2 regions of the Streptomyces sp. CA-249302 genome follow, and region 1 is predicted to be linked to the other one. Evidence: predicted binding sites of a transcription regulator. Region 1 holds the regulator's gene; the other holds the start of a gene.
The links. Region 1 encodes HspR, which represses chaperone genes until heat shock. Its sites were predicted from a motif close to TTGAGNNNNNNNNNCTCAA; they were not measured.
Positions count from the first base shown of each region.

Region 2: the regulator HspR is predicted to act here: its motif matches at 1,624-1,642, upstream of lon (endopeptidase La).

Region 1 is NZ_JBNJMG010000001.1:5,731,930-5,736,073, reverse strand. Features, by position in the region: gene ACQEWB_RS25810 (fibronectin type III domain-containing protein) at 43-1,755, shown strand; gene ACQEWB_RS25805 (heat shock protein transcriptional repressor HspR) at 1,825-2,271, opposite strand; gene dnaJ (molecular chaperone DnaJ) at 2,277-3,455, opposite strand; gene grpE (nucleotide exchange factor GrpE) at 3,492-4,144, opposite strand, start outside.
Region 2 is NZ_JBNJMG010000001.1:7,320,624-7,324,767, reverse strand. Features, by position in the region: gene lon (endopeptidase La) at 1-1,601, opposite strand, end outside; gene ACQEWB_RS33290 (sulfatase family protein) at 1,864-3,369, shown strand; gene ACQEWB_RS33285 (SMP-30/gluconolactonase/LRE family protein) at 3,420-4,144, shown strand, end outside.

The DNA.
Region 1 (4,144 bases):
GACGGCCTCCGACGGCCGTTCCCGAACCGACCAGAGGATCGAATGAAGCCAGCCAGACGTACGACGGTCACGGCCACCTCCGCCGTCGTCCTCGCCACCGCCGCCGGTCTGCTCTCCGCGACGGCCGCGCCCGCCTCGGCTGCGACCTCCTGCGCCTCCCCCGTCTTCAAGCGGCAGTTCTTCGCGAACACCGCCTTCTCCGGCACTCCGAAGAAGACGGACTGCGACAGCGCGATCGACCAGAACTGGAAGACCGGCGCGCCCGCCTCCGGCCTGCCGAAGGACAACTTCGGCGTCCGCTGGACCGTCACCCGCGACTTCGGCTCCGGCGGTCCCTTCGCGCTCGCCGCCTCGGGCCTTGACGGCATCCGCGTCTACGTCGACGGCACCCGGCGGATCGACCTCTGGAAGAACGTCTCGTCGACGGTGAAGAAGACCGTCGACGTCACGATCCCGGCCGGCAGGCACACGGTCCGCGTCGACTACGCCAACTGGACCGGCTCCGCCGCGGTCACCGTCACGTACACCCCGCGCACCACCGCCGACGTCGACAAGGTCAAGCCCCTTGTCCCGACGGGCACTTCGGCGTCGTACGACGCGACGACCGGCAAGGCCAAGCTCACCTGGTCGAAGAACAAGGAGCTGGACCTCGCGGGCTACCGCGTCTACCGGCGGCTGAAGGGAGGGTCCTTCGGGAGTACGCCGATCGCCACGACCGCCTCGACGACCTACACCGACTCGACGCTCCCGGTGACCGGCGAGACGTACTACTACGAGGTGCGGGCCTACGACCGGGCGGGCAACGAGTCGGGCGGTACCGCGGACCAGGGGGTGACCACCGCCGACCGGGTGGCGCCGGGTGTGCCCGTCATCACCAAGGCGACCGGGGAGGTCACGCCGGAGGGCGGTACGGGCGGGCTCGAGGTCGGCTGGGACGCGGTCGCGGACGCGGTGTCGTACCGCGTGTTCCGGGCGGCGAGCGAGAACGGCACGTACAGCGCGATCGGCAGCACCAACGGGCTGTCCTACCTGGACACTTCGGCCGCCGAGAGCGTCGTCTACCACTACCGGGTGTCCGCCGTCGACGCGGCGGGCAACGAGTCGGCCCGGTCGGCTTCACAGCGCGGCAAGATCTGGGACAACGATCCGCCGGCGCTCGTCACCGGGCTCGACGTCACCCCGACCGAGTACGGCTTCCACCTGAAGTGGGACAGGAGCGCGGCCACGGACCTGAAGTACTACACGGTCTACTGGGGCGAGCTGGTGGGCGACGACCCGGACGACCAGGTCTGCTACGGCAGCGCGTCCGACTACGTCTCCCCCACCACGACCTCCTACGACTACACCACGCTCCCGGACGGCGACGAGGTCTGCTTCTTCCTCGACGCCGTGGACGACGAGAACAACTCCGCCATCCAGTGGAACGGCCCGACTTCGGCGGTGATGGCCACCGAGCTCGACATGACGCCGAGCGTGGCCACTCCGGAGACCTCGCCGGTCCGTCTGACGGCGAGCCCCGCGGGGACGGACGTGGCGCTGTCCTGGAACGCCGTGGCCGACGCCACCGGGTACCAGGCCTACCGCTGGAACCCGGTGACCAAGGCCTACGAGAAGCTGGGTGACCCCACCACCGCGACCTCGTACACGGACACCACCGCGGCCACCGGCACCACCCACTACTACTGGGTGACCGCCCTGTACGCGGACGGCACCGAGTCGGCGGCCGGCGGCGACTACGCGGTCCTGGCGCCCTGAACACGCGGAAGGGGCCCGGAGGTTCGTCCTCCGGGCCCCTCTCGCATGCCGGTGCGCCCAGCGCCTGTCCTAGTCCTTGGCCTTCTTGGGCCGCCACACCACCAGCGCGCTGGTCTGCTGGACCTCCTGGTACGGGACCAGGTCGCGGCGGTACGACGCGTGCACCGCCGCCTCGCGCTGCTGCATGGCCGCCGCCGCACCCTCGACCGCCGTCTGGAGCTCGGCGACGCGCTGCTGGAGCGCGGCGACCTGGTTCTCCAGCTCGATGATCCGCTTGATGCCGGCCAGGTTGATGCCCTCGTCCTGCGACAACTGCTGCACGGTGCGCAGCAGTTCGATGTCGCGGGCCGAGTAGCGCCGGCCCCGCCCGGCCGTGCGGTCCGGGGAGACCAGGCCGAGGCGGTCGTACTGACGCAGGGTCTGCGGGTGCAGACCGGAGAGCTGGGCCGCCACCGAGATGACGTAGACCGGCGTCTCCTCGGTCAGTTCGTACGGGTTGCGTCGACGGCCGTCCATCGTGGTCATGCTCCCTTCGCGGCCTGGAACAGCTCCGCCCGCGGGTCCTCGCCCGCGGTCGCCTCGCGATACGCCTCGAGTGCGTCACGAGCCTTCCCCGTCACGTCCTTCGGGACACTCACCTCGACGGTGACCAGCAGGTCCCCGCGGGTGCCGTCCTTGCGGACCGCGCCCTTGCCACGGGCGCGCATGGTGCGGCCGTTGGGCGTACCCGGCGGCAGCTTCAGGGTGACGGGCGGGCCGCCCAGGGTGGGGACCCTGATCTCGCCGCCGAGCGCGGCCTCGGCGAAGGTCACCGGGACGGTCACCGTGAGGTTGTCCTCCCGACGGCCGAACACCGGGTGCGCGGCGACGTGCACGGTGACGTACAGATCGCCCGACGGACCGCCCCGCTCGCCCGGCGCGCCCTTGCCGCGCAGCCGGATGCGCTGCCCGTCGGACACCCCGGCCGGGATGCGGACCTGCATGGTGCGCGAGGACTTGGCGCGTCCCGAGCCCTTGCAGACGTCACAGGGGTTCTCCGCGATCAGGCCGCGGCCCTTGCAGTCCGGGCAGGGGTCGGTGAGCGAGAAGCCGCCGCCGGAGCCCCGGGCCACCTGGCCGGTGCCGACGCACGTCGGGCAGACCCGCGGGTTGCCGTTCGCGTCGCCGGTGCCGGAGCAGGCCTTGCAGGGCGCCTGCGAGGACATGCGCAGCGGGACCGTCGCCCCCTCGATCGCCTCGGTGAAGCTGAGGCTGACCTCGGTGTCGACGTCCTGGCCGCGCCGGGGCTGCACCCGGGTCGTACCGGAGCTGCCGCGGTTGAACAGGCCCCCGAAGACGTCACCGAGTCCGCCGCCGAAGCCGCCGGAGCCCCCTCCGCCCTGGGCGCCGCCTCCGAAGAGGTCGCCCAGGTCGAAGTTGAAGTTGCCGCCGCCCGCGCCCGGCCCCGGGCGGAATCCGCCGTTGCCGAAGAGGGCGCGTGCCTCGTCGTACTCCTTGCGCTTCTTGGGGTCGCCGAGCACGTCGTTGGCCTCGGAGATCTCCTTGAAGCGCTCCTCGGCCTTGGCGTTGCCCTTGTTGGCGTCCGGGTGGAACTCGCGGGCGAGCTTCCGGTACGCCTTCTTGATCTCGGCCTCGGTGGCGTCCTTGGGGACGCCGAGGACCTTGTAGTAGTCCTTCTCGATGAAGTCCTTGGTGCTCATCCCCGACGCCCCTCCTCTCGATCAGTCCTGGTGACCTCAGCCCTCCTCAGGGCCGTTGTCCTTGTCGTCGCCGGCCGCCGGAGCCTCGTCGGCACCCTCGGCCTTGACCGTCTGCGCCCCGGGCTGGGGCTCGGCGACGGCCACCCGCGCGGGGCGGATGGTGCGCTCGCCGATGCGATACCCGGGCTGCAGGATCGCCACGCAGGTCGTCTCGGTGACGTCCGGCGCGTACGAGTGCATCAGGGCCTCGTGGATCGTCGGGTCGAAGGGCTCGCCCTCCTTGCCGAACTGCTGCAGACCCATCTTCGCCGCGACGGTCTCCAGCGACTCCGCGACGGACTTGAATCCGCCGACGAGTTCGCCGTGGTCCCGGGCGCGGCCGATGTCGTCGAGCGTGGGCATGAGCTCGGTCAGGAGGTTCGCGACGGCGATCTCCTTGACCGCGATCCGGTCGCGCTCGACCCGGCGGCGGTAGTTCTGGAACTCGGCCTGGAGCCGCTGGAGGTCCGCGGTGCGCTCCTCGAGCGCCTTGCGCACCTGGTCCAGCTGGGCCGTCAGGCCTGCGATCTGTGCTGCGTCCCCGGCCGGGGCCGCCCCCTCCCCCGTGGAGGAGGAGGCGGCCTTCGGCTCGGCGTCGTCGGGGGTGGCGCCGGAGGGGACGTCGGGCTTCTCGTCGAAACCCGGGGTCT
Region 2 (4,144 bases), 1.6 Mb from region 1:
TCGAGGGTCACCTCGTCCTTGTCCAGGCCCGCCCGTTCCAGCTGGCGCGGGAGCAGGTGGTCGCGGGCGATGACGACCTTCTCGTCCTCGGTGTAGCCGTCCAGGCGGACCAGTTCCATACGGTCCAGCAGCGCCTCCGGGATGGCTTCGAGCACGTTCGCCGTCGCCAGGAAGACCACGTCGCTCAGGTCGAGTTCGACCTCCAGGTAGTGGTCGCGGAAGGTGTGGTTCTGGGCCGGGTCGAGGACTTCGAGCAGGGCGGCGGCCGGGTCGCCGCGGAAGTCGGAGCCCACCTTGTCGATCTCGTCGAGCAGGACCACCGGGTTCATCGACCCGGCCTCCTTGATCGCACGGACGACACGGCCGGGCAGTGCACCGACGTAGGTACGGCGGTGGCCGCGGATCTCGGCCTCGTCGCGCACGCCGCCGAGGGCGACGCGGACGAACTTGCGGCCCATGGCGTGGGCGACGGACTCGCCGAGCGAGGTCTTGCCGACGCCGGGCGGGCCGACGAGGGCCAGGACGGCACCGCCGCGGCGGCCGCCGATGACGCCGAGGCCGCGGTCGGTACGGCGCTTGCGCACCGCCAGGTACTCGGTGATCCGCTCCTTCACGTCCTCCAGGCCCGCGTGCTCGGCGTCCAGGATCGCCTTGGCGCCCTGGATGTCGTACGCGTCCTCGGTGCGGTCGTTCCACGGCAGTTCAAGGACGGTGTCCAGCCAGGTGCGGATCCAGGAGCCCTCGGGAGACTGGTCGGAGGACCGCTCCAGCTTGTCGACCTCCTTGAGGGCGGCCTCGCGGACGTTCTCCGGCAGGTCGGCGGCCTCGACGCGGGCGCGGTAGTCGTCGGACTCCTCGCCGTCCTTCTCGCCGTTCAGGTCGCGCAGTTCCTTGCGGACCGCCTCCAGCTGGCGGCGGAGCAGGAACTCGCGCTGCTGCTTGTCGACGCCCTCCTGGACGTCCTTGGCGATGGTCTCGGCGACGTCCTGCTCGGCGAGGTGGTCGCGGAGCTGTGCGGTGGCGAGCTTGAGGCGGGCGACCGGGTCGGCGGTCTCCAGCAGTTCGATCTTCTGGTCGGTGGTCAGGAAGGGCGAGTAGCCGGAGTTGTCGGCGAGCTGCGAGACGTCGTCGATGGCCTGGACGCGGTCCACGACCTGCCAGGCGCCGCGCTTGCGCAGCCAGGCGGTGGCGAGCGCCTTGTACTCCTTGACCAGTTCGGTGACGTGGCCCGGCAGGGGCTCGGGGGTCTTCTCGTCGATACGGGTGCCCTCGACCCACAGCGCGGCGCCGGGGCCGGTGGTGCCGGCGCCGATACGGACGCGGCCGCGGCCGCGGATCAGGGCACCCGGGTCGCCGTCGGCGAGGCGGCCGACCTGCTCGACGGTGCCGAGCACGCCGGTGCCCGGGTAGGTGCCGTCGACGCGTGGGACCAGCAGGACCCTGGGCTTTCCAGGTTCGGATCGGGCGGCGGCCTGGGCGGCCTCCACGGCGGCGCGTACGTCGGCGTCGTTCAGGTCCAGGGGGACCACCATGCCGGGCAGCACGACCTCGTCGTCGAGCGGCAGCACGGGCAGGGTGAGCGTTGTGGACGTCGAAGCCATGATTTTCCCTCCGGCAGCCAAGTTGAGTTATGCCGACTCAATGCACGAGGCTTCGCGAATGTTCCCGGGGTGGCGTTCGCTGTCAGCGATCGGGCGTTGAGCTGGGCGTTCGGCCGACTCGCAGGGCCCTCATCGAAGGAACACCGCAAGGTCACCGTCGTAATCCCGCAACGGCATTCACAGGAACGGCCTGCACACTGCAAGCTCGTTCACAGGTTGCGTGTGCGTCGAAGCACCGCAAAACGGGGACTTGGGGACACCTATGAGCCAGGAGCAGCGGCGTGGGCCTGCCCGGCGGGCCGTGATCGCGGGGACCGCCGTCGTCGCCGCCGGAGCCGCCGTGCCACTGGTGGCGCGGGCCGTCGGAGGGGACGACGGGGACGCGGGCAGTCCGAACGCCCCCGCCGTCAACAACGTCCGTACCGCCGCCCCGGCCGCCAGCCGGGCCGCCTCCCCCACCCCCTACCGCCGCCCCCGTTCCGACCACCGGCCCAACATCCTCTTCGTGCTCACCGACGACCAGCCGAAGGAGACCGACTGGGCGATCCCCCAGACCCTCGACTGGCTCGGCGGGCACGGGACCACCTTCGGGCGGGCGCACGCCAACACGCCGCTCTGCGCGCCCTCCCGCGCCTCGATCATGTCGGGGCGGTACGCGCACAACCACGGGGTGCTCGACACCCGGCACCCGTACCACCTCGACCAGCGCACCACCGTCCAGCGGCGGCTGCACGAGGCCGGCTACCGCACCGGCCTGTTCGGCAAGTACCTCAACTTCTGGCACACCGGCGACAACCCGCCGCACTTCGACGAGTGGCTGCTCCAGGAGCCGGTGGCGTACTACAACGGCCACTACAACGACAACGGCACCGTCCGGAACATCCCCGGCTACAACACCACCGTCATCAAGGACCGCGCCCTCGCCTTCATGGAGCAGTCCCGCGTCGACGACCGGCCCTGGTTCGCGTACGTCGCCACCCGCAGCGCGCACGAGCTGAACATCCCGGAGCGGCGGTACGCGCACGCGCGCGTGCCCGACTGGGACGGGCGGCCCTCGGTGTTCGAGGACGACAAGAGCGACAAGCCGGCGTTCCTGCGGAAGGCGCACCACTCCTTCGAGCAGGGGAAGGCGCTGCGCGAGCGGCAGTTGAAGACCCTGCTGTCCGTAGACGACGCGATGCGCGACTTCCGGGACAAGCTGCGTGAGCTGGGGCAGCTGGAGAACACGCTGGTCGTGTACACGAGCGATCACGGGCTGTGCTGGGGTGACCACGGCTGGCTGCGCAAGTCGGTGCCGTACCGGCCGAGTCTGGAGGTGCCCTTCCTCGCCTCCTGGCCGGCCCGCGGTCTTGGCGAGGCCCGGACCGACGACCGGCTCACCGGGCACGTCGACATCGCGCCCACCTTCCTGGACGCGGCCGGCCTCACCCCGGACACCCCGCTCGACGGCCACTCCCTGCTCGACCCGCGCAACGACCGCGACCATCTCCTCGCCGAGTGGTGGTGGAACCGGCAGGACAAGGAACCGATCCACACCTGGGCGACGTACATCGGGAAGCGGGAGCAGTACACCGAGTACTACCGGACGCGGCTCGACAAGTCGGGTCGCCCGAAGGGCGGCGGCGAGGTGCTGTTCCGGGAGTACTACGACCTCGCCGCCGATCCCTACCAGCTCAGCAATCGGCTGCACGGGGCCAACCAGGAGCAGGAACTGCGACTGGGGATCCCCGGGCTGGCCCGGCAGTTGGCCACCGCCCGGAAGGCCTAGCCGGGTTACCTTGCACCCGTCCTGATCGACATCAGTGAGGGGTCAGCAGCATGACGGGGCACATCGTCAAAGGGCTGTACGAGGTGCTGGACGAACGCTTCAGCGGCGGGCGTTGCACGAACGGCGACGGCAGGCTGGAGGTGCTGTACGACGGGTGCCGGTGGGCGGAGGGGCCGTTGTACGTGCCGGCCTGGCGGCAGGTGGTGTGGAGCGACATTCCCGACGACCGGCTGCTGCGGTGGGACGAGAGCAGTGGCGCGGTGAGCGTCTTCCGTTCTCCCGCCGGGCACGTCAACGGCAACACCCTGGACCGGCAGGGGCGGTTGGTCAGCTGTGAGCAGGGGAATCGCCGGGTGACGCGGACCGAGCCGGACGGGACGGTCACCGTCCTCGCCGACCGCTTCGCCGGCAAGCGGCTCAACAGCCCGAACGACTCCGTCGTGCGCTCCGACGGCACGGTGTGGTTCTCCGACCCGGACTTCGGGATCCTCAGCGATTACGAGGGGCATCGCGCCGAGTCCGAGATCGGGGCGTGCAACGTCTACCGGATCGACCCGGTGAGCGGCGAGGTGCACCTCGCGGCCGACGGCTTCGACGGGCCCAACGGCGTCATCCTCTCCCCGGACGAGCGGCGGCTGTACGTCTCCGACTCCCGTGCCGCCCGCATCCGCGTCTTCGACGTGGCCGAGGACGGCACGCTCTCGGACGGGAAGGTCTTCGCGGAGGCCTCGGCGGGCGTCCACTACGACAACATCCGCCTCGACGACCAGGGCCG